DNA from 4 places in the Streptomyces sp. NPDC059852 genome. Region 1 is predicted to be linked to each of the others. Evidence: riboswitches for the same ligand, from Rfam matches in the RefSeq annotation. Region 1 holds a riboswitch; each other region holds the start of a gene.

Region 1 (7,438 bases):
TGCTCCTCGTCCGCGAGGTCGAGGCGGACTCCGCCGAGGTCGGCGCGGTGCCGCAGATGGGGCGCGGTGGCCTTGAGGGCGACGGGGTAGCCGAGCGCCTCGGCGGCTCCCACGGCCGCGTCGGCGGTGGGGGCGTGCAGGGCGCGGTGCACGTGGACGCCGTACATGCCGAGCAGCTCGCAGGTGTCGTCGGTGTCGAGTGTGAGTCCCTGGCCACGCGCGAGCAGCCGGTCGATCAGCCTCGCGGCGCCCTTCTCGTCGATGTCGTCGTACTCGGGGACGCGGCCCGGCTCGGCGGCCTCGCGCCGCCACTGGGCGTACTTGACGGCCTCGCCGAGCGCGCGGACGGCCCGTTCGGCGGCCGGGTAGGCGGGGATCAGGCGGGGTGGGCCGCCGGGGTCGCCGTCCGGTCCGGACTGCGGTTCCTCTGGGAAGTCCAGGGGGCGGACGGGGTGCGGGCGGGGCACGGTGCCGCGGGGCGTGATGCCGGTCCGGGGCGCGGTGCTGGCCGCCGCCGACAGGGCCTCGGCCAGTCCGCCCAGCTCCACGTGGACCACCAGGACCGGCTTGCCCGGCACCCGCTCGGCCGCCGACCGCAGGGCTTCGGCGAGCTCGGCGTCCCCGGTGGAGGCGTCGCCGATCGCCGGGATCGCGGTGACGACGACGGCGTCGCAGGTGTCGTCGGCGAGCGCGTGCGACAGGGCGGCGTGGAAGTCGGCGGCCGACGCCTGGGTCGTCAGGTCGAGCGGCGGCAGGGGCCGCAGGCCCTCGGCGAGGCAGGCGTCGTAGGTGAGCAGGCCGAGCGACTCCGAGTTGCCGAGGATCGCCACGCGGGGTCCGGCGGGCAGCGGCTGGCGGGCCAGCAGCAGGCCCGCGTCGACCAGCTCGGTGATGGTGTCGACGCGGATGACGCCGGCCTGGCGCAGCAGCGCGGACACGGTGGCGTGGGGCAGCCGGGTGACGCGGACGGTGTGGCCCTGCGGGGCCGCGCCGCCGTGCCGGGCGCCCTGGACCACGACCAGGGGCTTGGCCGCCGCCGTGCGCCGGGCGAGGCGGGTGAACTTGCGGGGGTTGCCGATGGACTCCAGGTACATGAGGGCGACGTCGGTGTCGGGGTCGTCGTACCAGTACTGGAGGACGTCGTTGCCGCTGACGTCGGCGCGGTTGCCGGAGGAGACGAACGTGGACACGCCGGTGACTCCGGTGACGCCGCCGCCGCGGCGGTGCAGCCGGGACAGCAGCGCGATGCCGATGGCGCCGGACTGCGCGAACAGCCCGATCCGGCCCGGGCGGGGCATCTCGGGAGCGAGGGAGGCGTTGAGGCGGACGTCCTGGGAGGTGTTGACGACGCCGAAGGCGTTGGGGCCGATGATCCGCATGCCGTAGCTGCGCGCCTGCCGTACGAGGGCGCGCTGCCGCTCGCGTCCCTCGGGGCCGCTCTCGGCGTATCCGGCGGCGAGGACGACCAGTCCCTGGACGCCGTGCGCGCCGCACTCGGCGACGACCTCGGGCACGTGCTCGGCGGGGACGGCGACGACCGCGAGGTCGACCTGCTCCTCGATCTCGCGCACGGACCGGTGCGCGGGCACCCCGTCGATCTCCTCCAGGTCCTTCGGGAACGCCTTGTTCACCGCGTACACCCGGCCGGTGAACCCGGCGTCCGTGATGTTGCCGAGGACGCCGCGGCCGACGCCGCCGGGGGTGCGGCCGACTCCGACTACGGCGACGGAGCCGGGCACCAGGAGGCGCTGCACGGACCGGGCCTCGGCGCGCTGCTCGCGCGCGTACTGCACGGCGAGCGAGCGGTCGGTGGGCTCCAGGTCGAACTCCAGGTGGACGACGCCGTCCTCGAAGCTGCGCTTCTGGGTGTACCCGGCGTCGGTGAACACCTTGATCATCTTGGTGTTGGCGGGCAGCACCTCGGCGGCGAACCGGCGTATGCCGCGCTCCCGGGCGACCGCCGCGATGTGCTCGAGCAGGGCGGAGGCGACGCCGCGTCCCTGGTGGGCGTCCTGGACGAGGAAGGCGACCTCGGCCTCGTCGGCGGGGGCGGACGCGGGCGCCCCGTCGGCGCCGATGCGGTCGTACCGCACGGTGGCGATGAAGTCGCCGCCGATCGTGGCCGCGAGTCCCACCCGGTCCACGAAGTCGTGGTGGGTGAAGCGGCGGACGTCCTTGGCGGACAGACGCGGGTAGGGCGCGAAGAAGCGGTAGTACTTCGACTCGTCCGACACCTGCTCGTAGAAGCTGACCAGGCGCTCGGCGTCGTCGACGGTGATGGGCCGGATGCGCGCGGTGCCGCCGTCGCGCAGCACCACGTCGGCTTCCCAGTGGGCGGGGTACACGTGCCGGTCCGAGGCGCTCTGCATGGGGCCAGGTTACGGCTCGCGTACGACACCGGCGCGAGGCAGGCTGTTCCCGACGTCCCGCGGGGTGCGGCGGTCGTCGAGGCAGGGGCGCCCGGGCCGTTCCGCCGGGCGCCCCCGATGTGTGAAACTGGTCTAGACAACCCTGAACACCGAAGGGCAGCAACACATGGCTGAGCGCCGCGTCAACGTCGGCTGGGCCGAGGGTCTCCACGCCCGCCCCGCCTCCATCTTCGTCCGGGCCGCCACGGCCACAGGCGTCCCGGTGACCATCGCCAAGGCCGACGGCAACCCCGTCAACGCGGCCTCGATGCTGGCGGTCCTGGGCCTGGGCGCCCAGGGCGGCGAGGAGATCGTCCTGGCCTCCGACGCCGAGGGTGCGGACGCCGCCCTCGACCGTCTGGCCAAGCTCGTCGCCGAGGGCCTCGAGGAACTGCCCGAGACGGTCTGAGCGGCCCGGGCGAGTCTCCCGCACGGCACCTTAAGCCGCGTCCGCCTTTCCGGCGGGCGCGGCTTCGCCTTTCCCGGCCGGGCTCGCGTGGAATTTCACGGCGTCGGCACCTGGATTACCCCGGACAGCCGGAAAAGGGCAGCGTGAATTCACTGCCCCAAAATTGCTCTTCTTTGTATACGGTGCCTGTGTTAATTCCGCAGGCTCGGCATGTTTACGGCATGTTGCGAATTCCTCACACGCTCCGCGCGGTCGCCCCGGGAGCCGAAGCGCAGCCGGTGCGCGGAGAGCCCGTGCTCGGTGTGCAGGGCGGTGAGCGCGCGGGCGCGTTCGCCGTCGCCGCGCGCCACCGCGTCCACGATCGCGCCGTGCTCCGCCCAGGACTCCACGGGGTCGGCGGACGCCTCCACGGCGTACATCCAGGCGATCTTGTGGCGCAGCTGGGTCAGCGTCGAGGTCAGGGCGGTACTGCCGGACGCCTGGGCCAGCGTCTCGTGGAACCAGCCGCCCAGCGAGCGCAGATCCTCGCTGTTGCCCCGCCTGGCCCGCTCCTGACCCAGCCTGACCAGGCCGCGCAGCACCTTCAGATGGGCCTCGGTGCGTCGCTGGGCGGCCCGGGCGGCGCCGAGCGGCTCCAGCAGCGTGCGCATCTCCAGGACGTCGGCCGCCTCCTGCTCGGTGGGCTCGGCCACGCACGCGCCCGCGTGCCGGCGGGTCACGACGAAGCCCTCCGCCTCCAGGGTGCGCAGCGCCTCGCGCACGGGGACACGGGAGACGCCGTACCGGCGGGCGAGGACTTCCTCCGTGAGCCGGCCGCCGCGCTCCAGGACACCGGCGACGATGTCGTCCCGGATCGCGGTGCACACCGAGTGCGCCGGAATACGCATGCCGACCTCCGCCTTAATGCCCGTGAAACGTCGACGAATGACGTGTGTTCAGCGACTCTATGGCAAGAAGCGTGAATTTCCGACGGCGGGCCGGAATCCATGGATATTTTTTGGACAGTCGTTGTCCAGAAAGACCGAAAGCCCCGGCTCGGAAGCCGGGGCCGCGGTAAGGCGGACGAAGACGCCGGAGGTCTCAGCCGGAGGTCTCAGAGGTCGACGCCGTGCGAGCGGAGGTAGGCCACCGGGTCGATGTCGGAGCCGTACTCGGCGGTGGTGCGCGCCTCGAAGTGCAGATGCGGTCCGGTGACGTTGCCGGTGGCGCCGGACAGGCCGATCTGCTGACCGGGGGTGACCGCCTGGCCCACCGAGACGCCGATCGACGACAGGTGCCCGTACTGGGTGTAGGTGCCGTCGTTCATCTTGATCACGACGTTGTTGCCGTAGGCCCCGCCCCAGCCGGCCTCGACGACGGTGCCGGCGCCGACCGCGTGGACCGAGGTGCCGCTGGCGGCGTGGAAGTCGATGCCGGTGTGGCTGCCGGAGGACCAGAGACCACCGCCCGACTGGTAGGAGGTGGACACGTACGACCCGGCGATCGGGGCGACGTAGGACAGCAGGCGCTTGCGCTCAGCCTCCCGCGCGGCGCGCTCCTTGGCCTCCCGCTCCTGCTTGGCCTTCTCGGCGGCCTTGTGGCGCGCGGCCTCCCGGGCGGCCTGCTCGAGGGCCGCGGCCTCGGCGGCGGCCCGCTCCTGGGCGGCGGCCTGCGCGTCGATCTGGGTGGCGATGGAGTCCTCGACGGCGACGACCGGGATGAGGCCGGTCTGCTCCGCTGCGGGCTCGGCGGCCAGCGCGGGGGCGGCGAGGGTGCCCACGACGCCGGTGGCGGTGAGGGCGGCGACACCGGCCGCACGGGCCGTGGTGCGCTCGAACCGGCCGGGCTTGCGGTGCTTCCCGGAGGGGCGGTTCTTCCCCGTGGCGCAACTGAACGCCATGTGGTGGCTGGTCCTTTCCTTCCCTCTCGCCTACCGGGTTAGCTGACGGGTTCGGAGCAGGAAGGTCTCCTACGGACCCCCTCGCGGCTGCGCGGGCGTCCGATTCACCCCAGGGACTGCGATGGGTCCCCGGCTCCCCTGGCTCGCGCCATGCGGGGACTCGGCGATGACTGTCCGGTGCCGCGGGCGCGGCGCACTGCCTGACGAACAGCCCGGATGACGCTAAGCGGGACAGTGTTCAATTCCCAAACGGAACGCGGCTTTTGTAGCGCATCCCACAGGGCAGACAGGCAACCTCCGCCCCAATTCGGGCATAAGGGAGCCCTGGTGACGTTGCCGTCACCAGGGCTCCCGCGCGCGCAGGGCCGGCCGGTGCTCTAGTCGGCCGTCACGACGGTGACTTCGCCGATGCCGAGGGCCTCGACGGGCTCCCGGATCGCCGAGGCGTCGCCGACGAGGACCGTGACGAGACGGTCCGCCGGGAAGGCGCTCACGACCGCGGCGGTGGCCTCGACGGTGCCGGTGGCGGCGAGCTGCTGGTACAGCGTCGCCTGGAAGTCGTCGGGGAGGTGCTGCTCGACCTGGTCGGCCAGCGTGCTCGCCACGGCGGCGGCCGTCTCGTACTTCAGCGGCGCCACCCCGACGAGGTTCTGCACGGCGAAGTCCCGCTCGGCGTCGGTGAGTCCGTCGGCGGCGATCCCGCGCAGGACGGTCCACAGGTCGTCCAGCGCGGGGCCGGTGTTGGGCGTGTCGACGGAGCCCGTGATGGCGAGCATCGAGGCGCCGGTGCCGTCCGGCGCGGAGCGCAGGACCTGACCGAACGCCCGCACGCCGTACGTGTAGCCCTTCTCCTCGCGCAGGACCTTGTCCAGACGGGAGGTGAGCGTGCCGCCGAGGCAGTACGTGCCGAGGACCTGCGCCGGCCACACGCGGTCGTGCCGGTCGGGGCCGACCCGGCCGATCAGCAGCTGCGTCTGCACGGCTCCGGGGCGGTCCACGATGACGACCCGGCCGGTGTCGTCCGCCGTGACCGGCGGGACGGGGCGGGGCTCGGCCTGCGAACCGGTCCAGGCGCCCAGGCTGTCGCCGAGCAGGGCGTCGAGGTCGACGCCGGTGAGATCGCCGACGACCACGACCGTGGAGGTCGCGGGGCGCACATGCCGCTCGAAGAAGGCGCGTACGGCCGCGGAGTCGATGCCGGCGACGGTCTCCTCGGTGCCCTGGCGCGGGCGGGACATGCGCGAGGACGCCGGGAACAGCTGCCGGGCCAGCTCCTTGGCGGCCCGCCGCGAGGGGTTCGCCAGCTCGTGCGGGATCTCGTCCAGGCGGTTGCGCACCAGGCGCTCCACCTCGGCGTCGGCGAACAGCGGGGCCCTGAGCGCGTCGGCGAGCAGGTCCAGCGCCTTAGGCAGCCGGGAGACCGGCACCTCCAGGCTGACGCGGACGCCGGGGTGGTCGGCGTAGGCGTCCAGGGTGGCACCGCAGCGCTCCAGCTCGGCGGCGTACTCCTCGGCGGTGTGCTTGTCGGTGCCCTCGGACAGGGCGCGCGCCATGATCGTGGCGATGCCGTCGAGGCCCTTGGGCTCGGCGTCGAGCGGGGTGTCGAGGAGGACCTCGACGGCGACGACCTGCTGGCCGGGGCGGTGGCAGCGCAGCACCGTCAGGCCGTTGTCCAGCGTGCCGCGCTCGGGGGCCGGGAACGCCCAGGGCCGGGGCGCGCCGGCCTGGGGCTGCGGGTGGAACTCCATACTGGCGAGCTCGGTCACTGCGCCGACTCCTCGTTCTCGTCGGTGGTCTCGTCGGCCTCGGCGGCGGTCGGCTCGTACACGAGCACCGCGCGGTTGTCGGGGCGCAGCCGGGCCTGGGCGACCGCCTGCACCTCCTCGGCGGTGACGTCGAGCACGCGCTGGACGGCGGTGAAGGCGAGCTGCGGGTCGCCGAACAGGACGGCGTACCGGCACAGTTCGTCCGCGCGGCCCGCGCAGGTGCCGAGCCGGTCCAGCCACTCGCGCTCCAGCTGGGCCTGCGCGCGCTCCATCTCCTCGGCGGTGGGGCCCTCCGCGGCGAAGCGGGCGAGCTCCTCGTCGACGGCCGCCTCGATGACGGGCACCTCGACGTCACCGGAGGTCTTCACGTCCAGCCAGCCCAGGGAGGGCGCGCCGGCCAGGCGCAGCAGGCCGAAGCCGGCCGCCACGGCCGTACGGTCGCGCCGCACGAGGCGGTTGTAGAGACGGGAAGATTCGCCGCCGCCGAGGACCGTCAGCGCCAGGTCGGCCGCGTCGCACTCGCGCGTGCCGTCGCTCGGCAGACGGTAGGCGGCCATCATCGCGCGCGCGGGGACGTTCTCCTCGACGACCTCGCGCAGCTCCTCGCCGATGACGTCGGGCAGCGAGCCGTCACGCGGGGGCTGCTTGCCGTCGTGGGACGGGATGGAGCCGAAGTACTTCTCGACCCAGGCCAGCGTCTGCTCCGGGTCGATGTCGCCGACGATGGACAGCACGGCGTTGTTCGGCGCGTAGTAGGTGCGGAAGAACGCGCGCGCGTCCTCCAGGCTCGCCGCGTCGAGGTCGGCCATGGAGCCGATCGGCGTGTGGTGGTAGGGGTGCCCGTCGGGGTACGACATCGCGGTCAGGCGCTCGAAGGCGGTGCCGTACGGGACGTTGTCGTAGCGCTGGCGCCGCTCGTTCTTCACGACGTCGCGCTGGTTCTCCAGGCCCTCCTCGTCGAGCGCCACCAGGAGGC
Region 2 (7,438 bases), on a different contig from region 1:
GTAGCCGCCGGGTTCGGTCTCGTCGCCGGAGTCGTCGAGGTATGGCAGCAGCGGGTGCGTGCGCTCGGGCGGCGCCGTCCTGGCCTCGTCCAGGGCGTCCAGCGGGGTGATCCAGGCCGACACCGACGTGGCGAAGGACTTGCCGAGGAAGGGGCCGAGGGGGACGTACTCCCACGCCTGGATGTCACGCGCCGACCAGTCGTTGAGCAGGCACAGGCCGAACACGTGCTCCCGGAAGTCGCCCAGTGGGACGGGCGCGCCCATCGCGGACGGCGTGCCCACCACGAAGCCGACCTCGGCCTCGATGTCCAGGCGGACGGACGGCCCGAAGACGGGGGCCGGGTCGGTGGGCGCCTTGCGCTGGCCCGAGGGCCGTACGACGTCCGTGCCGGAGACGACGACCGTGCCGGAGCGGCCGTGGTAGCCGATCGGCAGGTGCTTCCAGTTGGGGGTGAGGGAGTCCTCGGCGTTGGGGCGGAAGATCTGGCCGACGTTCCGCGCGTGGTTCTCGGAGGCGTAGAAGTCGACGTAGTCCGCGACGTCGAACGGAAGGTGCAGCGTCACGGAGGAGAGCGGGTGGAACAGCTCCGCGATGGCCTCCTGGTGCGCCGGCACCGTGACCCAGGCGGTCAGCGCCCGCCGTACGTCGGACCAGGTGGTGCGGCCCGCGGCGAGCAGCGCGTTCAGCGACTCCTGGGCGAGCAGCGGGGCGTACGGCGAGCCGAGCGCCTGGGCCGCCCTGCCCGCGTCGAGGACGTGGTCGCCGAGCCGGACGCCCACCCGGCGCGCGGAGTCCGGGCCCGGGAGGGAGAAGACGCCGTACGGAAGGTTGTGCGCGCCGAAGGGGTCGCCCTCGGGGAGATCGAAGGGGGGCATGGGGTACTGCCTCACTCTCATACGCTCCGTAAGCCATGTGGTCGGGCCCACGTTACGGGTGAGGTGGCGGTCTTGGGCAGGGTGAATCCTCCGGGCAGGCGATCGGCTTCCCCCCAGGTCGCCGCGGTCGGCCGTCCTCTTCACCGGGCGACGGGCCCCAACTCGGCGTCCGTACCGCCCTCGAAGATCTCGTAGGGGCGAAACCGCCATAAACGGGCGCGAGTTGTGCGGGCTCGGACACAAGTGGGACCGGAACCGGTGTCAACTCATGTGAACAGAGCAGCCGTCCGGTTCAGGTCGAGTCGAGGGGGCTTCCTGTCCGTATTCTCTGATCATGGCCGCACCGATCGCATATTCACTCATCGCCACTGACCTGGACGGGACCCTCCTGCGAGGTGACGACACGCTCTCCGACCGGTCGCTCGCGGCACTCGCGCAGGCGGCGGTGGCCGGTGCCCAGCACCTCGTGGTGACGGGACGGCCGGCACCCCGGGTGCGGCCCCTCCTGGACGTCATGGGCAGCAGGGGACTGGCGGTGTGCGGACAGGGCGCGCAGCTGTACGACGCCGGGCGGGACCGGCTGCTGTGGTCCATCACCCTGGAGCGGGACCTGGCGGAGACCGCCCTCGGCAAGATCGAGGCCGAGGTGGGGCAGGTGTACGCGGCGGTCGACCAGGACGGTGCCGACGGGCTCACGCTCATCGAACCGGGCTATCTGATGCCCCACCCGACCCTGCCGGCCGTGCGGGTGCGGCACCGCGACGACCTGTGGTGCGAGCCGATCAGCAAGGTGCTGCTGCGCCATCCGACGCTGTCGGACGACGAGTTGGCGGCGACGGCCCGCGCGGTGGTGGGCTCGCTGGCGACGGTCACCATGTCGGGGCCGGGGACCGTCGAACTCCAGCCATGCGGCGTCACGAAGGCGACGGGCCTCGCGCTCGCCGCCGAGCATCTCGGCCTGGGTCCCCACGAGACCATCGCCTTCGGGGACATGCCCAACGACATCCCCATGTTCGACTGGGCGGCGCACGGTGTGGCGATGGCCAACGCACACCCCGAACTCAAGGCGGTGGCGGACGAGATCACCTTGTCCAACGAGGACGACGGCATCGCCGTCGTCCTCGAGGGACTGTTCGCCCGCAGCCTGGCCCAGTTCCGCTATTGATGGGTGCTGCAGAAGGCTCAGTAGGGGCCGTTCACGTTGTCGATCGAGCCGTAGCGCGCGGCCGCGTAGTTGCAGGCGGCCGTGATGTTGGCGACCGGGTCGAACGGGTCGTACGCGGTGCCCGGCACGTGGTAGGTCGCGAAGGTCGGGTCGATGACCTGGAGGAGACCCTTGGACGGGGTGCCCGCCACGGCGTTGGAGTCCCAGTTGTTGATGGCGGCCGGGTTGCCCGACGACTCGCGCATGATGTTGCGGTGGATGCCCTCGTAGGAACCGGGGATCCCCTTCTGCGCCATGATGTCGAGCGCCTCGCGGATCCAGCCGTCGAGGTTGTCGGCGTACGTCTTCACGGAGGCCTGGGTGGCCTGGGCGACGGCGGACTTCTTGACGGGCGCGGACGCCGTGTTCGTCTCGGCCTTGGCCGGCGCGGCCTTCTTCGCGGACCGGACCTTCAGGTCGACGCCCGGGTGGATCAGCCGGGGGTTGTCGCCGATGGCCGCGCGGTTGTCCTTGTAGAGCTGTCGCCAGCCGCCCTGGGCGTCGTAGCGGTCGGCGATCCCGTACAGGGTGTCGCCCTTCTTGGTGGTGTAGCTGACGGAGCCGACCTTGGCCACGGTGGGGGCCTTGCCGGGCTCGGCGGCGCTCGCGGTGGTCGCGGCCAGCAGGGGGAGCGCGAGAGCGGCGGTACCGGTACCGGCGGCGATGACGCGCCGGGTGAACGGGCTGGTACGGGTGCGACGGTGCTTGCCTCGGGACATGGCGCTGTTCGTTCCTCTCCGGCGCCTGCGAGGTGAGCTGTCGGGTTCGGGCGGGAGATGCCCGGTCACACCGTCGTTCGACGACGTGACTTCACCCCTAGCCGTTCCGGCGCGCCATCGAGGCGTGCGGTACGGCGACTTACCTGGGTCCCCCGCTCCTGCCGTGCGGTGCGTTGCGTAGGTGGATGACTCGGGCGGCGGCAGGATTCGGCGTCCGCCCGACAGAGCGGGAACGTATGCGAGAGCACATGTCTGGAACAAGTGCCGCAATCACCTGACGTGCTAATTGACCATGGTCTGAGGCGTATGGGGCGCTTGATCCTTTGCGGTTGCCAATTCTCAACTCGCTTTTCTGGCAAGGGGACGAAGGCTTCCCGTGGGGGAGGTGCCGACGGGTGGCCGCGTGACCCAACTCACGGCGATCACAACAACGGCAAATCGGGCAATGGCTCCAACTCCCCTGTTATTGCCTGGCCGTGGAGGGCTCACTGTCAAGGTGTCCATCTGTCCCCTTGGGTCCGGAGAGTCCGTTTTATGGGGCAGGAACCCCGCCCTTCGTGCCGTTCGTTGAGGGGGCGTGGAGGCGTCCGGAGGGCGGGTCGGGGTAGGCGGAGGCGGGGGGCGTACAGGCTTGCGGGCCGGCCCCCGCAGGGTCGAACCGGATTTCGATTCGCGGAGGGATGGAGAGCGGTCGGCTACTCACAGTGACGTACCGATAAATCGATGAATGTCCATCCTCATCGGGTGATCAAAAAACATACCGACCGTGGACCGATGTCGGCCGTGGTGGACGGGTGGGCGGCATCGGTGATCGAAACGTGACCGGATACGCTGACTTGAGTGATGGCAGCGACCTATCGACAAACCGTGTAACCAGCCGAAAGACACCAGCAGACAGGAGACCCCTCGTGACCGTCGTCGGGCCGTTCGGGCTGAGCGTGCGGGACCAGGCTCTGGAAGCCGATGTCCAGGCCGGATTGGCGGCTGTCGAGGAGGGACTGCTCGAAGCCACCAAGAGTGAGGTCCCCTTCATCACCGGGGCCGCCCAGCACCTGGTGCGGGCGGGTGGGAAGCGCTTCCGGCCGCTGCTGGTGATGCTCGCCGCGCGCTTCGGGGACCCGTACGCCCCGGGGATCGTGCCGTCGGCCGTGGTGGTGGAGCTGACCCACCTGGCGACGCTGTACCACGACGACGTGATGGACGAGGCCGAGGTCCGGCGCGGGGTCGACAGCGCGAACACCCGCTGGGGGAACTCCGTCGCGGTCCTCACCGGCGACTTCCTCTTCGCGCGCGCCTCGCACATCCTGGCCGACCTCGGGCCCGAGGCGGTCCGGGTGCAGGCCGAGGCGTTCGAGCGGCTGGTCACGGGCCAGATCCTGGAGACGGCCGGACCGCAGGACGGCCGGGACCCCGTGGAGCACTACCTCGACGTGCTGAGCGGGAAGACCGGGTCGCTGGTGGCGGTCTCCTGCCGCTTCGGGGCGATGATGTCGGGCGCCGACGAGACCGTGGTCGACGTGCTCACCCAGTACGGGGAGCGGCTCGGCGTGGCCTTCCAGCTGGCGGACGACGTCCTGGACATCGCGAGCGACTCCCACGAGTCCGGGAAGACGCCCGGCACCGATCTGCGCGAGGGCATCCCGACCCTGCCCGTGCTGCGCCTGCGGGAGCGCGCGGAGCGGCTGGGGCTGCCGGAGGACATCGCCCTGTGCGAGCTGCTGGCCTCCGACCTGAGCGACGACGCCCGGCTCGCGGAGGCGCTGGCCGCCCTGCGGGAGCACCCGGCGCTGGAGCAGGCCCGGCGGGACACCGTCCGCTACGCGGAGGATGCGCGCGCCGCGCTGGCGCCCCTGCCGGAGAACGACGCGAAGGCCGCCCTGATGGAGCTGTGCGACGCCGTGGTGCACCGCGCCGGCTGAGACGCCCCCAAGGCCGCCGCGGCCGCCGTTCCCCCCACCCCACCCCTCGACCCCTACGGGTCGGGGGGACGTCCACCCCTCCGGCGTCATACCGCAGGTGTACGCGGAGTTGGCTCCGCAGGCTGACGAAACTCCCTGACCGATTTGGTCAGATGGACATCACGGAAAACACCACTCCTCACCGATTCGGGTGAGAATGGCGGCTCAGGGGTGGACCTTGGCGGGTCAGGGGACTCGCGGGCGACAGACGAACGGACGGCCGCCGCCGACGACGGAGGTAGGGCACACATGGCACCGTACGAAGTCGACGACAGTACGACCGCGGGGGAGGGCGACGACCCGCGCGCGGGCCGGCGCAAGGCCGCTCGGTACGTCGTCCCGGTCACGGTGGTGGGGATCGCGGCGGCGACGATCGGGCTGGTCCCGGCGCTCGCCGACGCCGGGGACCCGGACCTGCCGGACCTCACCGCGCAGCAACTGGTCGAGAAGATCGCCCAGTCGGACGTCCAGCAGCTGTCCGGCACCTTCAAGATCACCACGGATCTGGGGCTGCCCGACCTCGGCGGGCTGGAGTCGGGTCTCACCTCGGGGCTCACCGGATCGGGCGCGGACGGCGGCTCCTCCGCCGACCCCTCGGCGAAGCTGACCGAGCTGGCCTCCGGCACGCACACCCTGCGGATCGCCGCCGACGGCGACGACCGGCAGAAGCTGTCCCTGGTGGACAAGTCCTCCGAGTACAGCCTCATCCACAACGGCAAGGACGTCTGGGGCTACGACAGCCGGTCCGACGAGGTCTTCCACGCCACCGCCGACAAGGCGGGGCAGGAGAAGGGCAAGGGCGAGGGTCAGGGTCACGGGAAGGCCGACGGGGTCCCCGCCACCCCCAAGGAGCTGACCGAGGAGGCCCTGAAGGCGGTCGACGACACGACGTCGGTCACCGTCGACGGCACCGCGCACGTCGCCGGCCGGGACGCCTACCGGCTGCTCATCGAGCCGAAGCAGTCGGGCACCACGGTCGGCGCGATCACCGTGGCCGTGGACGCGAAGACCGGGCTGCCGCTGAAGTTCACGCTGACCCCGGCCGGCGGGGGCGCCGCCGTGGTCGACGCCGGCTTCACCCAGGTCAGCTTCGCCAAGCCCGCCGCCTCCACCTTCGACTTCACGCCGCCCAAGGGCGCGAAGGTCACGGAGGAGGGCGACATGGACAAGGGCGCCCCGCGGCACGGCGGGGGCAGGTCCGAGGACGGCTTCCGCAAGGAGCTGGAGAAGGAGTTCGGCGCCGAGAACCCGAAGGGTTCGAAGGGCCCCCAGGGTGGTCCCGAGATCATCGGCGAGGGCTGGAGCACGGTGGCGGTCTTCGACACCGGCGGTAAGGGCGTCCCGTCGGGCGCCGAGGTCGGCGGCGACCTGGGCGGCTTCCTGGACTCCCTCGGCGACAAGGCCAGCGGGAAGTTCGGCTCGGGCACGGTGTTCTCGACGCGCCTGATCAACGCACTCGTCACCGACGACGGCAAGGTCTACGTCGGCGCCGTCGACAAGGCCACGCTGGTGAAGGCGGCCGACTCGGCCAAGTGACGCGACGAGCGGCCCGGCCCCCGTGCCGGGCCGCTCTGGCGCGCCATCACCTAGGGGTGCTCAGTCCGTCTCGTACGCGAAGCGCGCGAGCGGCGCGTCCTGGGCGAAGAACGTCTTGGCCCGGCTCAGGGCCCCGGTGTCCCGCAGCACGTCCCCGGGCTTGCTGCCGTTGCCGAGCAGCACTCCTCCGAAGCGCATCCCCATGTACGCGGCCGAGTTGTGGAGGGTGCCGATCAGCGGGTCGGCGACCACCGGCTCCTCGTGGGCGAGCGCGGTCACGCCCCAGAGCGTGCGTCCGGCCAGGGTGTCCTTGAAGTCGACGCCGGGTGTGCGCAGCCAGCCCGACCAGTGGTCGAGGTAGCGCTTGACGTGCGCGGACACCGAGTACCAGTACAGCGGCGAGACGATCACGACGTCCGTCGCCGCGAGGGTGGCGTCGAGCAGTACGGCCACGTTCCCCTCCGTCGGCCGCACATGGTCGCTGTCGTGGCGCAGGTCCTCGAAGTCGGGCAGCGGATGCGCCGCGAGGTCGATCCACCGTTGTTCCACGCTCTCGGGCAGTTGCTCGGCGGCCCGGCGGGCCAGCATCTCGGTGTTGCCGTCGGGGCGGCTGCTGCCGAGGACGAACAGGAAGCGGCGGGTCATGGGTCCCCCAGTGGACACGCGGAACAGGGCGTACAGCGGTTAAGCGCATCTGCATTATATGCGTATGCATGTAGCTGGCGTCCAGGGACCGAGCAGGCCCTCGGCCGCCTCCGCCACCGCGAGCAGCGCCGCCTCCCGCCCGTGCGCCGCCACCAGTTGCAGCCCGACGGGGCATCCGTCCGGCCCGAACCCGGCCGGGATGCTGATCGCCGGATGCCCGCTCAGATTGAACGCCCAGGTCAGCTCGGTGGAGTACCGCTCGCCGGGGCCGTCGTGACCGTGCGGCGGGGTGGGGGCCGTCGGCGTCAGGAGCAGGTGCGTCCGGCGGAAGAGAGCGGCGATCCGGCGGTCGTTGGCCGCTCGCAGGCGCCGGGCGGCCTCGGGGGAGCGGCCTGCCTCGGACCCGCGCAGGGCGAGCCACGCCGGAGCCGGATCGTCGAGCCGGAACGGTTCCCCCGTGTCCACGAGCCGCACCACACCGGCTTCGTGGAGTCGTACGG
Region 3 (7,438 bases), on a different contig from region 1:
AACAGCACGGCACCCACTCACCGGTCGTGCGCACCCTGCGCAAGCAGTACGCGGCCACGCTCATGGACGACGGCCAGTACCGGCGCGCCCTGCCCGAGCTGCGCCGCCTCGCCGACGAACGGGCCTCCGAGGCCGGCCAGGCCGACCCGCAGTCCCTGCGCTTCCGCTACGACGTCGCCCAGTGCCTGGAGCAGCTCGGCGAACCGGCCGCAGCCCTCGCCGAGTACCGCGCGCTGCTGCCGTACTACGAGAACCAGTACGTCTCCGGCGACCCCGTGCTCGCCCACGACGTGCGCCGCCGCATCGGGCACCTCCTGCTCGCCCTCGGGGACCGGCCCGCCGCCCACGACACCCTGGCGCGGCTCCTGATGGACGTCGAGCGGCTGCACGGCCCCGCCCATCCCCTCGCCGCGGAGGTCCGCCGCACCCTGCAGTGGCTGGGCCAGGTGCGCGGCTGACGATCCGCCCCGCATGGCCCCGTCCGGCGGGCGCGTCGGTGCCGGAAGTCCTGGTGAATCGTTGGTCCCATGGGTTGGCCAGAGCCTGCCCACTGCCTACCATCGATCATCGCAAGACTTTGTGCACCGTCGCACAAGCGCCCCTCGGGAGGTCTCCTTGCACCGCCGCCGTCGTACCGCGCTCCTGCTCTCCGCCGCGCTCGCCGCGGCACCCCTGCTCACCGCGTGCGGAAGCGACGCGCATCCGGGCGCGGCCGCCGTCGTCGGAGACCAGCGGATCACCGTCGCCCAGCTGGAGAACCGGGTGAGCGAGGTACGCGACGCCCAGCGCGCGGCCGTCCCCGACGAGGCCGCCTACGCCCAGGTCGTCGCCAAGTCCGGCACCCTCCCGCGCGACGTGCTGCACACCATGGTCCTCGACCGGGTGCTGCACCGGGCCGCCCTCGACCGCGGGGTGAGCGTCACCCGCAAGGAGGTCCAGGAGATGCGGGACGGCCTGGAGAAGCAGGTCGGCGGCGCGAAGGCGCTCGAGACGTCCTGGCTCCAGCAGTACGGCGTCCCGCCGCAGCGTCTCGACGACAACCTCCGCCTCCAGCTGGAGGCCCAGAAGCTCGCCACCGCGCTCGGCACCGACACCGGCAAGCCCGCCTTCTGGGACGCGCTGGCCGCGGCCTCCAAGAAGCTCGACATCGACCTCAACCCCCGCTACGGCACCTGGGACGCCCGCCAGAGCGCCCGCACGGACGCCAAGGCCCCCTGGCTGCGCGAGGTCACCGCGCCCCAGCAGCCCGCGTAGCCGGCCGGTCCGGGGACGGCCGAAGGGCCGCACCCGGGGCGTGGGTTACGTTCGGAGCGTGAACGCAACCAGTCCCGAAGCCGCCCCCGGCCGTATCGTCCTGCTCACCACCAGCCACCGCGTCGCCCCCGGCCTGCTGTCCTGGCCGGCCTGGCAGGCGCTGCGCGCGACCGACCGGGTGCTGTGCGCGGACGGCGCGCACCCGCAGCTGCCGTATCTGCGCGAGGCCGGGATCACGGTCGACGAGGCCGCCCCGACCGCCGAGCAGCTGGTCGAGGCGTGCTCCGGCGGCCGGACCGCCGTGGTCGTCGCCACCGGCGAGGGCGAGCCCGCGCTCACCGACGGCCTGGCCCGTCTCGCCGGCACCGGCCGGGTGCGGATGCCCGAGCTGGAGCTGCTGCCCGCCTCCTACGACCTGCCCGGCGCCCGCCTCCTCGACCTCGTCCAGGTCATGGACCGCATCCGCGCCGAGTGCCCCTGGTCCTCCCGGCAGACCCACGAGGGCCTGGCCAAGTACGGCATCGAGGAGGCGTACGAACTGGTCGAGGCGATCGAGGACGGCGACCGCGACGAGCTGCGCGAGGAACTGGGCGACGTCCTGCTCCAGGTCGTCTTCCACGCCCGGATCGCCGAGGAGCACCCCGACGCGCCCTTCTCCGTCGACGACGTCGCCGGCGGCATCGTGGCCAAGCTCATCCACCGCCATCCCCATGTCTTCGGCGACGCGACCGCGACGACTCCCGAGGAGGTCCGTGAGCACTGGCTGCGGACGAAGGCCGAGGAGAAGCGGCGGGAGTCGGTGACCGACGGCATCCCGCTCGGCCAGCCGGGCCTCGCCCTCGCGGCGAAGCTGGCGTCCCGGGTCCGCACGGCCGGCCTGGACGTCCCGCTGCCGACGGGGGAGGGCGTCGGGTACGACCTGCTCGCCACGGCCGTGCGGGCCGCGGAGGCCGGCGTCGACCCGGAGGCCGCCCTGCGGGTCGCCGCCCGCGCCTACCGGGACGCGGTCCGGGCCGCGGAGGGCGTGTCCGCCTAGGGCAGATACGGTCGGGGGCGTGACCGACCAGCCCCACCGCCCCGCGCCCGCCCCCGGCGCTCCCGAGCTGTTCACCTGGGAGTTCGCCAGCGACCCGTACCCCGCGTACGCCTGGCTGCGGGAGCACGCGCCCGTGCACCGGACCCGGCTGCCCAGCGGGGTGGAGGCCTGGCTGGTCACCCGGTACGCCGACGCCAAGCAGACGCTCGCCGACAACCGGCTCTCCAAGAACCCGGCCCATCACGCCGAACCGGCCCACGCCAAGGGCCGCACCGGCATCCCCGGAGAGCGCAAGGCCGAGCTGATGACGCATCTGCTGAACATCGACCCGCCGGACCACACCCGGCTGCGGCGGCTGGTCAGCAAGGCGTTCACCCCGCGCCGCGTCGCCGCGTTCGCGCCCCGCGTGCAGGAGCTGACCGACCAGCTGATCGACGGGTTCGCCGGGAAGGGGGAGGCCGACCTCATCCACGAGTTCGCCTTCCCGCTGCCCATCCACGCCATCTGCGACCTGCTCGGCGTCCCCCGCGAGGACCAGGACGACTTCCGGGACTGGGCGGGCATGATGATCCGGCACCAGGGCGGGCCCCGCGGCGGGGTGGCCCGGTCCGTGAAGAAGATGCGCGGCTATCTGGCCGAACTCATCCACCGCAAGCGCGAAGCCCTGCCCGGCGCGCCCACCCCGGACGAGGACCTCATCTCCGGTCTCATCCGGGCCTCCGACCACGGCGAGCACCTCACCGAGAACGAGGCCGCCGCCATGGCCTTCATCCTGCTGTTCGCCGGCTTCGAGACCACCGTCAACCTCATCGGGAACGGCACCTACGCCCTGCTCACCCACCCCGGCCAGCGTGCCCGGCTCCAGGACTCCCTGGCCGCCCACGACACCGCCCTGCTGGAGACCGGCGTCGAGGAACTGCTGCGCTACGACGGGCCGGTGGAGCTCGCCACCTGGCGGTTCGCCACCGAGCCGCTGACCATCGGCGGACAGGACATCGCCGCGGGTGACCCGGTGCTCGTCGTCCTCGCCGCCGCCGACCGTGACCCGGAGCGGTTCGCCGACCCCGACGTCCTCGACCTCGGCCGGCGCGACAACCAGCACCTCGGCTACGGCCACGGCATCCACTACTGCCTCGGCGCCCCGCTGGCCAGGCTGGAGGGGCAGACGGCCCTGGCCACCCTGCTCACCCGGCTCCCGGACCTGCGACTGGCCGCCGACCCGGCCGAGTTGAGGTGGCGCGGCGGGCTCATCATGCGGGGCCTGCGCACCCTGCCGGTGGAGTTCACCCCGGTCGGAGGCAACCGTTCCGCTCCGCAAACGTGACACGCGCTCACCTCTGTGATCTTCACGTGATCTGCGCGGCATTAACTTGTGACAAGTGATCGTCTGCCTATACGTTCACCCATCAACGAAGGCACGCGGGTTCCGTGCGCCTTGGTCACCGCTGTCTCGCGAAAGGTCCCCGCATGCTCTCCGGGAACGGTCGTCACCGTCGCCCCCGTCAGGCTCCGGCTCTTCTTGTCGCTGCCGGAGTGACCGGCTCCGCCATCGCCATCCCGCTCCTCGGCGCCTCGGGCGCGAGCGCGGCGGACGGCAGCGTGTGGGACAAGGTCGCCGACTGCGAGAGCGGCGGCTCCTGGAGCGCCGACACGGGCAACGGGCACTACGGCGGGCTCCAGTTGACCCAGACGGACTGGGAGAGGTTCGGCGGTCTCGACTACGCCGCCAGCCCGGATCTGGCGAGCCGTTCCCAGCAGATCGCCGTGGCGCAGGACATCCTCGCGGAGCGCGGCACGAGCCCCTGGGGCACCTGTGCGGTGCTCCACGGGCTCACCAAGAAGTCGGGGGCCATCGACCTCGACACCGGGGTCGGGGAGGACTCCCCGAGCGAGGTGTCCGGCTCGTCCGGCTTGCTCGATTCATCCGGATCCTCCGACTCCTCCGGCGATTCGGCCGCCTCCGGCGACGCGTCGGGCACGCCGAGCGCGTCACCGGACGACTCGTCCGAAACGCCCGACAGCTCCACTTCCTCCCCTTCTTCATCCTCTGCGGCTGATAAGTCCGATGCGTCCGAGAAGGCCGGCAAGACGGGCGGGGCGACGGCCCCGGAGTCGCCGGACAGCTCCCCCGTGGAGAAGGCCAAGAGCGACAATCAGGACAACTCCGTGCAGAGCGTAGGCTCCTGGAGCCTCGTCGACACCGCCGCGATCGAGGACGCACCGGCCGGTTCCGGACGTCACCGCGGCGCGAGCGCCGAGGAGTCCGGCACCGAGGACGCCACCGCCGGCTCCTCCGGCCGCCACGCCTCCTACCGGGTCCGCGAGGGCGACACGCTGGCCTCCATCGCCGACTCCCTTGACGTCGACGGCGGATGGCGCGCGCTGTACGAGGCGAACAAGGCGGCCATCGGTGCCGACGCGAACAGCATCGCCCCCGGTCAGACGCTGGACGTCCCCACCGAATAACGGCCGAACGGGGCCAAAGGAAGCGGCAGTTCGCGCCCTGCTTTCATGGTGAATGTCCGTTTTGAATGGACTGAGAGATAGATCTCAGAAGCCTTGATCGTCTTTGAAAATCCCCGAGCGGCGTGTCTACGGTCGTGACCGCTCGCCACCAGAGCGAGCCCCGACAGCCGTCACGCCGAATCCTGCCGGCGGCCGTACGGGAACAGTCGTCGCGTCAAGCGCCGTAGGCAGGAGCGGGGGACCCAAGGTAAGCGCCGGGTCCGGAAGTCGAGGCCCTCCGGGGCGAGGACGGCCGGAACCGGCTTGGGGTGAAGTCGCGCAGCACGCACCAGCGTTGCGCGACCGGGCAACTCAACCGGCCCGAACCCGACAGCTCACCTCGTAGGCGTCGGTGAGGGGATCTCTCCATGCTGTTCTCCAGCAAGGGCAAGCACCGCCGTCCGTCCAAGGCCGCCCGCGCCATCGCCGTCGTCGGCGTCACCGGCGCCGCCGCCGTCGCCGGCCCGCTGATGGCCTCCGGCAGCGCCTCGGCCGCCACCGCCTCCGAGTGGGACGCCGTCGCCCAGTGCGAGTCCGGCGGCAACTGGTCGATCAACACCGGCAACGGCTACTACGGCGGCCTGCAGTTCTCCGCCTCGACCTGGGCGGCCTACGGCGGCACGCAGTACGCCTCCACCGCCGACCAGGCCACCAAGGCCCAGCAGATCGCGATAGCCGAGAAGGTCCTCGCGAGCCAGGGCAAGGGTGCCTGGCCGAACTGCGGCACCGGCCTGTCCGGCGCGGCCTACAACGGCTCCTCCGCCACCGGTGGCGAGCAGAGCACCCGCTCCACCGAGGAGAAGCCGGCCTCCCGCTCCGCCGAGCGTCCGGCCGCCGAGAAGAGCACCAAGACCGTCACCACCCCGACCGGCAAGAAGGTCAAGAAGGGCGACGGCGAGTACAAGGTCGTCAAGGGCGACACCCTCAGCACGATCGCCGCGGACCACGACGTCAAGGGCGGCTGGGAGAAGCTCTTCAAGCTGAACAAGGACATCGTCCAGGACGCCGACCTGATCTACCCGGGTCAGCAGCTCCACCTGAAGTAGGACCCCGCAGACTCCCCGCCCCGGCGCGTGTTCCCCCGTACGCGCCGGGGCGGGGTTCTGTGTGGTGTAGGCGCCCGCTTTTTGTTCCGTTCGGAAACAATTCGCTCTCGGTTCTGTCCACAGAGCGGTGGACCGCCGGCCGAGGCCCCGGAGCCGGTTAGGCTCGTCTCGCAGCACCCACCGCGGGCTGCGTACAGGCTTCACATCACGAAGGAGATGCTCGTGCCGTCCATCGACGTCGTCGTAGCCCGGGAAATCCTGGACTCCCGAGGCAATCCCACGGTCGAGGTCGAGGTCGGCCTCGACGACGGCAGCACGGGTCGTGCCGCCGTCCCGTCCGGCGCTTCCACCGGCGCCTTCGAGGCCATCGAGCTGCGCGACGGTGACACCAACCGTTACCTCGGCAAGGGCGTCGAGAAGGCCGTCCTCGCCGTCATCGAGCAGATCGGCCCGGAGCTCGTCGGCTACGACGCCACCGAGCAGCGTCTGATCGACCAGGCCATGTTCGACCTGGACGCCACCGACAACAAGGGCTCCCTCGGCGCCAACGCCATCCTCGGCGTCTCGCTCGCCGTCGCCCACGCCGCCTCCGAGGCCAGCGACCTGCCGCTCTTCCGCTACCTGGGCGGCCCGAACGCGCACCTGCTGCCGGTGCCGATGATGAACATCCTGAACGGCGGCTCGCACGCCGACTCCAACGTGGACATCCAGGAGTTCATGATCGCCCCGATCGGCGCGGAGTCCTTCTCCGAGGCGCTGCGCTGGGGCGCCGAGGTCTACCACACCCTGAAGAAGGTTCTGAAGGGCAAGGGCCTGGCCACCGGCCTCGGCGACGAGGGCGGCTTCGCCCCGAACCTCGGCTCCAACCGCGAGGCCCTCGACCTCATCCTCGAGGCCATCAAGGAAGCCGGCTACACCCCCGGCGAGCAGATCGCCCTCGCCCTCGACGTGGCCGCCTCCGAGTTCTACAAGGACGGCGTCTACACCTTCGAGGGCAAGGACCGCTCGGCGGCCGAGATGACCGAGTACTACGCGGAGCTCGTCGACGCGTACCCGCTCGTCTCCATCGAGGACCCGCTGTTCGAGGACGACTGGGAGGGCTGGAAGACCATCACCGACAAGCTCGGCGACAAGGTCCAGCTCGTCGGCGACGACCTGTTCGTCACCAACCCCGAGCGCCTCGCCCGCGGCATCGAGGAGGGCGCCGCCAACGCCCTGCTGGTGAAGGTGAACCAGATCGGCTCGCTCACCGAGACCCTGGACGCCGTCGAGCTCGCCCAGCGCAACGGCTTCAAGTGCATGATGTCCCACCGCTCCGGTGAGACCGAGGACGTCACCATCGCCGACCTGGCCGTCGCCACCAACTGCGGCCAGATCAAGACCGGTGCCCCGGCCCGCTCCGAGCGCGTCGCCAAGTACAACCAGCTGCTGCGCATCGAGGAGATCCTCGACGACGCCGCGGTGTACGCCGGCCGCAGCGCGTTCCCCCGCTTCAAGGGCTGAGGCACGCACCCGTAGGAAGCGTCGTACGTACGTCCCCGTACTCGGTCCCGTACCGTGTGCGGGGACGTACGCGCGTTGAGACGGAGGCGGTAGA
Region 4 (7,438 bases), on a different contig from region 1:
CAACTTCATCGGTGAGGGCGAGAGCACGGACCGCGTCCGGACGACATACCGCGGGCACTACGACCGGCTCAGCGCCGTCAAGCGCACCTACGACCCGGACAACTTCTTCCACGCCAACCAGAACATCCCCCCGGCGACCGCCTGACCCCGCCCGATCGCTGCCCGCGCCGCGCCGAACGGGCCTGATCCGCCCGGCCCGTGATCGACTGGAGGGCCGTACGGCACCGGCGTACGGTCGAATGGTGGCGGGCAGCCAGTCCGATTCCGACCCGGCCCCCGAACCCCCGCCCACAGCGATGCGATGAGCCATTCGGAGCCGACACCCCAAGCGCGGACCACTCCTCAGGACACGAAGGGGAACGAGGGCCGCGGCAACGGCATGGCACTGTTCGTGATCGCCTCGTGTCAGCTGATGGTGGTGCTCGACATCACCATCGTGAACATCGCCCTCCCGGACATCCAGCGATCGCTGGACTTCTCGACGACGAGCCTGTCCTGGGTGGTCAACGCCTACACCCTCACCTTCGGCGGACTCCTCCTCCTCGGCGGCAGGATGGGCGACATCCTGGGCCGGCGGCGGGTGTTCGTCTTCGGTGTGCTCCTCTTCGTGCTGGCCTCCCTCCTCGGCGGGTTGTCCCAGAACGAGTGGCAACTGCTCAGCGCCCGCGCCCTCCAGGGTGTCGGCGGTGCCATCGCCTCCCCGACCTCACTGGCGCTGATCAGCACGACCTTCCCCGAAGGGCCGCAACGCAACAGGGCGTTCGGCGTCTTCGCGGCCGTCTCGGCGGGTGGCGGCGCCATCGGGCTGCTGGCAGGCGGCATCCTCGTGGAGTGGCTCAACTGGCGCTGGGTGCTGTTCGTCAACGTGCCCATCGGCCTGCTCATCGTGCTCGCCACACCCCGCTGGATCCGCGAGTCCGAGCGGCACGCCGGGCACTTCGACATCCTGGGCGCGATGACCTCCACCATCGGCATGGTGCTGCTCGTCTACGGCTTCATCCGTGCCGCGCAGGACGGCTGGCGGGACGCGCTCACGCTCGGCGCGTTCGGGGCGGCCGTCGTCTTCCTGCTGCTGTTCGTCCTGGTCGAGCAGCGTTCCAGACAGCCGATCACACCCCTGCACATGTTCGCCGACCGCAACCGCGCGGGCACCTACGGCATCATGCTGAGCCTCGCCGCCGCGATCTTCGGGATGTTCTTCTTCCTGACGCTGTTCGTGCAGAACGTGCTCGACTTCAGCCCGCTCCAGGCCGGGTTGGCCTTCCTGCCGGTGAGTGCCGTCATCGCGATCGGCGCCGGGCTCGCCTCCCAGCTCCTGCCCAAGTACGGTCCCAAACCGTTCATGGTGACCGGCGCGATCCTCGCCGCCGCCGGACTGGCCTGGCTGACCCTGACCGACGTGAACTCGACCTATCTGGGCAGCATCCTCGGGCCGATGCTCGTGTTCAGCCTCGGTATGGGCATGGAGTTCGTGTCCCTGACGCTGATGGCGCTGTCCAACGTGACGCCGGCGGAGACCGGGGCCGCCTCCGGGCTCCTCAACGCCACCCAGCAGGTCGGCGGCTCGCTGGGCCTGTCCATCCTGGTCACCATGTACGGGACGGCCAGCAACAACGAGGCCGACAAACAGATACCGGCCTTCCTGTCCCAGGCCACCCCGCTGGAGCGCCTGCGCTTCCAGCGCACCGGGCAGCTCCCGGCGCCGTTCGCCGACGAGATCCTCACCGCAGGGGTCTCCGCCGCCTTCGTCACGGCCGCGATCTTCACCGCGATCGCCGCGGTCATCGCCCTGATCGTGATCCAGGTGCGCCCCTCGGACCTCGAACGCCTCCAGGGCGGCGGCGTGCCCCCGGCATAGACCGCCCCGCGAAGGCCCTCAACAGGGCGTCCACATCTCCCCGTTGGATGTGACGACGTTCACCCCCATGTGGCAGCACGTAGTGAATGCATTACACAACAGGCGCGTAAGGGACGGTAGCGCAGGCATCACGCGACCGCGGAGGTTTCGATGCGACCTTTCACCCTGAACTACGCGTTCCCCAGAGGCGCCGCCCAGGCGCTGACGCCGTACCACTTCGACCCGGCCCGGCAGTTGAACATGCTGCCCGACGGGCGCCCGGCCGTCAGCGACCCGGACCTCCTGCTCGCCGCCGGCACGACGACGTCCACGGCCGGTTCCGCCACCCACTTCGACGACTGACGAACCGGCCGGCGCATGACGGTACTGATCCTCACGTCCGAGGAGGACGTGACCGCCGACATGGTGGTGAACGAACTGCACGCGACGGGGACGCCCGTGCTGCGGCTGGACCCCGCCGACCTGCCCGGCAAGGCCGTGCTGGCCGCGGACTACGCCCACGGTGACTTCGACGGGCATCTGTCGGTCAACGGGCACGTGCTGTCGATGGGGGGACTGCGCTCGATCTGGGTGCGCAGGCCCGGCGAGCCGGCCGCCCACGCGCCGGATCCGTCTCCCTGGCTGACCGCCGAGACCCGGCAGGCCCTGTACGGCATGCTGCACTCGGCCGCCGCCCGGTGGATGAACCATCCCCGCAACGCCGACCAGGCCCGGCTCAAGCCCTGGCAGCTGCGGCTCGGCCACCTCAGCGGATTCGCCGTGCCGCCCACGGTGTTCACGACGGCCCCGCGGCTGGCGCGGGCCTTCGTCGAGCAGCACAAGGAGGTCGTGGTGAAGTCGGCGTCCGGACCGCCGCCCGGTGAGCCGCCCCTGGCGCTGCCCACCACCCTGATCGGCCCCGACGCGGACTTCTCCGCCGTCGCGGCCGGGCCGGCCCTGCTTCAGCGGTACGTCCCCAAGCAGGCGGACATCCGGCTGACCTGCGTCGGCAGCAGGTTGTTCGCCGCGCGCAAGACCGCCGAGCCCGACCAGATCGACGGACGGTACGGCGACACCGGGCACCCCTGGGAGCCGGTCCCGGTGCCGGACCGCATCGGCAAGTCGGTGCACGAGTACGTCACGCTGGCCGGACTGGCGTACGCCGCCTTCGACTTCGCGGAGGACGAGGACGGCATCTGGTGGTTCCTGGAGTGCAACCAGGGGGGCCAGTTCGGCTTCGTCGAGCTGGAGACCGGGCAGCCGATCGCGGCCGCGATCGCCGACTGGCTGGCCCTGCAGCGCCGGCCCGACCGGCGCGGCCCGGAAGGCCGCCACTGACCTCTTCCACGACCGCCGAAGGCGTCCCCGACGGATCAGCCCCGCTCCGCCCCACCCGGTGGAGGCGGGGCGGTCGTCGTACGGCGCCGGGGTGACGCCGCCTCAGGCGGGGCGGATCGCGCTGTGGATCGCGGCCTCTCCGGCGTACTGGACGGACTCCTCGCGGATGACGGTGCCGGGGCCCGGGGCGTGGATCATCATGCCGTTGCCGGAGTAGATGCCGACGTGCCCCGCGTGGTACAGGACCAGGTCGCCGGGCTCCAGGTGGGTCAGGGCGACGCCCTGCCCGGCGGTGGCCTGCTCCTGGGCGGTACGGGGGAGCGCGATACCGGCGGCCTTCCAGGCGGCCTGGGTGAGTCCGGGGCCGTCGAAGGTGTTCGGTCCGGTCGTACCCCAGACACACGGCTTGCCGATCTGCGCCCGCGCGAACTCCAGCGCCCTCAGCGCCCGGCTGTCCTGCGGTGCCGGCATGGGCGCGGCAGGGGCCGGAGCGGCGGCGGGGTAGGCCCCGGTCGCGGCCGCCGCCGGGTAGCTCCCACTCTGCGTGACGGCCGGGAAGCCACCGGTCTGGTCGACCAGAGGGAAGCCGCCGGTCTGGTCGACCAGGGGGAAGCTCCCGGTCTGGTCGACCACGGGGAAGCTCCCGGTCTGGTCGACCATCGGGAAGCTGCCGGTCTGTGCGACGGCGGGAAAACTCCCTGTCTGGTCGACCATGGGGAAGCTCCCCGTCTGCCCGACGGCGGGGAAGCTCCCCGTCTGGACAGCCGGGGCGAACCCGGCGTCCGGCGCGGCGAACCCGGCGTCCGGCGCGGCGAGAGCCTGAGGGGCATTCAACTGCGCACCCGACACGAACGAGGCGTCCGCGGGAGCCGTCGTCCCCGGAGGAACCGTCGTCATGTCGGCAGGGCTCTGCGCCTCCAGGGCGTCCCACCGGCTCTGCGCCGCGGGCGGGAACGGCGCCGGGGCGGCCGCGGGGGCCTCCAGCGCCGGGGTGGTGCGCCCGGCGCGAGCGGTCAGCAGCTCGCGCGCCTGCGCCAGCTTGCGCTGGCTGCGCTCCTTGCCGGCGCGCAGCGTGGACCGCTGGTCCGCCTCCGGCTGCGCGGTGGCCGGGGCCGGCAGCGCGAGGGCGCCCCCGGACTCCAGGGCCGGCGTGGCAGCCGCGGGCAGCGCCGCGACAGGACCCGCGGTGAGCTCACCCACGGCCGCAGGGCGAGCGGTCCCGGCGGGCAACTCGGCGAGGGGCGCGCCCGATCCGGCGGGCAGCTCCAGGGCGGTGCGGCCGGATATCTCCCGTGCCCCGTCACCGCCCGACGGGCGTGCGGACCGGGCCGGGGCGGACCGCTCCGGTGCCCGGTCCTTCGGCAGCACGGCCGGAACCGTCGGGCCCAGCTTGGACCGGGCGACGTCGAACCACTGCCGGGCCACCTCGTCGAGCGCGGCCGAGCCCCGGCCGCCGTCACGCCCCGAGGCCGCCGGGGCGCCCGCACGATTGCGCGGTCCCGTCGACGAGGCGCGGGTGGCGTTGAAGGTCCCGGTGTCGGTCTCGGCCCGGTCGTACAGCGAGCTGACCCGCCGGCTGACCTCCTCGCGGCTCGGTCCCTCGTCCGCCTGGGCGGCACCGGCCGACTGGCCGAGGAGGGCCACCGAGGTGAGGGCTGCTGCCGAGGCGAGCGCGGAGTTGCGCATACCGGTGCGTTCCGGCGCCATGGGCGACGTGCTCCTTCCGTACTCCGCCTACCGAGTTAGCTGACGGGTTCGGGCGTTCGCGTCGGAAGGTGTGCCCTACGACCCGGCCCGTCACGGCCTCAGGTCGATTCACCCCATGGTTCGGTTGGGTCCCCGGCTCCGCGGCCCCGCAGGGCACGCCGACTCGGCGGAGGGCGCTCGTCCCGGCGGGGTTCGCCGGAGTTCAACGCGCGTCCTGAGCCAGTAACTTAGCCAACTTGTGTGCCTGCAGTGAAGATTGACGTGTGAAATGTCCGATACGTTTTTGTGACCTTCGACGCTGCCGGTCGCGGTGAGGCCGCACTGCGGCACGGCGCGCCCGCGCGACCACGGACGGTAGCCGCGCGGGCGCCCCGCAAAGGTCTTGCTCCGCTCGACGAAACACGCCACACTGGTACCGAACGAATGGTCGGTTGGGAAGCGGGAGCGATGACGACCTCACACTCCACCGAGGCGCCCCCACAAGGGCCGCTTGAGGGGCACTTCGACGCGACGATCGCGCGCGACCAGCGCATCGAGCCGCGGGACTGGATGCCGGACGGCTACCGCAACACACTGATCCGGCAGATCGCGCAGCACGCCCACTCCGAGATCATCGGCATGCAGCCGGAGGGGGAGTGGATCACCAAGGCGCCCTCGCTGCGCCGCAAGGCGATCCTCTTCGCGAAGGTGCAGGACGAGGCCGGTCACGGCCTGTACCTGTACTCGGCCGCCGAGACCCTGGGCGCCGACCGCGCCGATCTGACCGACCGGCTCATCGAGGGCCGCCAGAAGTACTCCTCGATCTTCAACTACCCCACGATGAGCTTCGCCGACGTCGGCGTGATCGGCTGGTTCGTGGACGGCGCCGCGATCTGCAACCAGGTGCCGCTGTGCCGCAGCTCCTACGGGCCGTACGCGCGCGCGATGGTGCGGATCTGCAAGGAGGAGTCGTTCCACCAGCGGCAGGGCTACGAGCTGCTGATGACGATGATGCGTGGCACCGAGGCCCAGCGGGAGATGGTCCAGGACGCCGTGAACCGCTGGTGGTGGCCCTCCCTGATGATGTTCGGCCCGCCCGACGACTCCTCGCCCAACTCCGCCCGCTCGATGGCCTGGAAGATCAAGCGGCACAGCAACGACGAGCTGCGCCAGCGCTTCGTCGACATGACGGTCCCGCAGGCCGAGAAGCTCGGCGTCACCCTGCCCGACCCCGAGCTGCGCTGGAACGCCGAGCGCGGCCGTCACGACTTCGGCACGCCCGACTGGGACGAGCTGATGCGGGTCATCAAGGGGGACGGCCCGTGCAACGCACAGCGGATGGAACGACGCAGGAGCGCCCATGAAGAGGGCGCCTGGGTGCGGGAGGCGGCCACCGCCCACGCGGCCAAGCAGGCCGCCCGCGCGGAGAAGGGAGCGGTGGCATGAGCACCGGAAAGCAGGACTGGCCGCTGTACGAGGTGTTCGTCCGGGGCAAGCGCGGGCTGAACCACGTCCACGTCGGCTCGCTGCACGCCGCCGACGACCGGATGGCCCTGACCCACGCCAGGGACCTCTACACCCGGCGCAACGAGGGCGTCAGCATCTGGGTCGTGCGCTCCGAGCACATCGCCGCCTCCACCCGCGACGAGAAGGACCCGTTCTTCGCGCCCAGCGCCGACAAGGTCTACCGCCACCCGACCTTCTACGACATCCCCGACGACGTCCCCCACATCTGAAGGAGAGGGCATGAGTGACGACCACGTCTATCTGACCCTCGCCGAGGGACACGAGGACGACACCCGCTGGGCCTACGGGACCGGCTTCGAGGACCCGCTGCACGGCGTGGACACGACCGTCCCGGACGACGTCGACGCCGCCGAGCTGGCCGCCCTGTGCGTCGCGCTCGGCGACGACGCGCTCGTCTCGGCGCAGCGCCTGGGGGAGTGGGTCACCCGCGCGCCCGAGCTGGAGGAGGAGGTCGCGCTCGCCAACATCGGCCTCGACCTGCTCGGCCAGGCCCGGCTGCTGTACTCCCGCGCCGGCCAGACCGACGGCACCGGACGCGACGAGGACGCGTACGCCTACTTCCGCGACGCCGCCGACTTCCGCAACGTCCGCCTCGCCGAACTGCCCAACGGCGACTTCGCGTTCAGCATCGTGCGGCTGCTGGTGCTGTCCAGCTGGCGGCTCGCGCAGTTCGAGCGGCTGGCGTCCCACCCCGACCCGGTGCTCTCGGCGATCGCCGCGAAGGGCGCCAAGGAGCTGCGCTACCACCGGCAGTACGCCGCCGAGTGGGCGGTCCGCCTGGGCGACGGCACCGAGGAGTCCCACCGCCGGATGCGCCGCGCGCAGGAACAGGTGGCGCCCTACCTGGGCGAGCTGTTCACCGCGTTCGACGTACGGCAGGAGGTCGTCGGTGACCTGAAACAGGTCACCGACGCGGCCGGACTGCCCATGCCCGTGTACCGCCCGCTGCCCGGCTGCGGACGCGAGGGCGAGCACACCGAGCACCTCGCCCCGCTCCTCGCCGAGCTGCAGGGCGTCGCCCGCGCGCACCCGGAGGCGACATGGTGACGA

What was found. A riboswitch is a leader RNA that binds a small molecule or an ion and turns the genes downstream of it on or off. The one in region 1 is predicted to bind cyclic di-AMP.
Positions count from the first base shown of each region.
Region 2: another riboswitch for cyclic di-AMP. It lies ahead of ACFV46_RS03815 (transglycosylase SLT domain-containing protein); the one in region 1 lies ahead of ACFV46_RS32570 (M23 family metallopeptidase).
Region 3: another riboswitch for cyclic di-AMP. It lies ahead of ACFV46_RS04755 (transglycosylase family protein); the one in region 1 lies ahead of ACFV46_RS32570 (M23 family metallopeptidase).
Region 4: another riboswitch for cyclic di-AMP. It lies ahead of ACFV46_RS08520 (C40 family peptidase); the one in region 1 lies ahead of ACFV46_RS32570 (M23 family metallopeptidase).

Region 1 covers NZ_JBHWJK010000041.1:22,133-29,570, forward strand. Annotated here, with positions in the region: gene ACFV46_RS32555 (GNAT family N-acetyltransferase) at 1-2,369, opposite strand, end outside; gene ACFV46_RS32560 (HPr family phosphocarrier protein) at 2,536-2,817, shown strand; gene ACFV46_RS32565 (GntR family transcriptional regulator) at 3,009-3,704, opposite strand; gene ACFV46_RS32570 (M23 family metallopeptidase) at 3,911-4,696, opposite strand; cyclic di-AMP (ydaO/yuaA leader) riboswitch at 4,709-4,872, opposite strand; gene ACFV46_RS32575 (pitrilysin family protein) at 5,074-6,462, opposite strand; gene ACFV46_RS32580 (pitrilysin family protein) at 6,459-7,438, opposite strand, start outside.
Region 2 covers NZ_JBHWJK010000002.1:303,352-310,789, reverse strand. Annotated here, with positions in the region: gene fahA (fumarylacetoacetase) at 1-876, opposite strand, end outside; gene ACFV46_RS03820 (HAD family hydrolase) at 1,211-2,041, shown strand; gene ACFV46_RS03815 (transglycosylase SLT domain-containing protein) at 2,059-2,799, opposite strand; cyclic di-AMP (ydaO/yuaA leader) riboswitch at 2,807-2,980, opposite strand; gene ACFV46_RS03810 (polyprenyl synthetase family protein) at 3,708-4,718, shown strand; gene ACFV46_RS03805 (outer membrane lipoprotein carrier protein LolA) at 5,007-6,293, shown strand; gene ACFV46_RS03800 (flavodoxin family protein) at 6,354-6,938, opposite strand; gene ACFV46_RS03795 (amidase) at 6,993-7,438, opposite strand, start outside.
Region 3 covers NZ_JBHWJK010000003.1:87,780-95,217, reverse strand. Annotated here, with positions in the region: gene ACFV46_RS04780 (protein kinase) at 1-458, shown strand, start outside; gene ACFV46_RS04775 (SurA N-terminal domain-containing protein) at 616-1,254, shown strand; gene ACFV46_RS04770 (nucleoside triphosphate pyrophosphohydrolase) at 1,313-2,290, shown strand; gene ACFV46_RS04765 (cytochrome P450) at 2,310-3,614, shown strand; gene ACFV46_RS04760 (transglycosylase family protein) at 3,758-4,756, shown strand; cyclic di-AMP (ydaO/yuaA leader) riboswitch at 4,966-5,159, shown strand; gene ACFV46_RS04755 (transglycosylase family protein) at 5,164-5,841, shown strand; gene eno (phosphopyruvate hydratase) at 6,064-7,344, shown strand; gene ACFV46_RS04745 (septum formation initiator family protein) at 7,438-7,438, shown strand, end outside.
Region 4 covers NZ_JBHWJK010000005.1:116,120-123,557, reverse strand. Annotated here, with positions in the region: gene ACFV46_RS08540 (FAD-binding oxidoreductase) at 1-145, shown strand, start outside; gene ACFV46_RS08535 (MFS transporter) at 380-1,858, shown strand; gene tgmA (putative ATP-grasp-modified RiPP) at 2,009-2,200, shown strand; gene tgmB (ATP-grasp ribosomal peptide maturase) at 2,216-3,175, shown strand; gene ACFV46_RS08520 (C40 family peptidase) at 3,278-4,882, opposite strand; cyclic di-AMP (ydaO/yuaA leader) riboswitch at 4,891-5,061, opposite strand; gene paaA (1,2-phenylacetyl-CoA epoxidase subunit PaaA) at 5,330-6,307, shown strand; gene paaB (1,2-phenylacetyl-CoA epoxidase subunit PaaB) at 6,304-6,597, shown strand; gene paaC (1,2-phenylacetyl-CoA epoxidase subunit PaaC) at 6,608-7,435, shown strand; gene paaD (1,2-phenylacetyl-CoA epoxidase subunit PaaD) at 7,429-7,438, shown strand, end outside.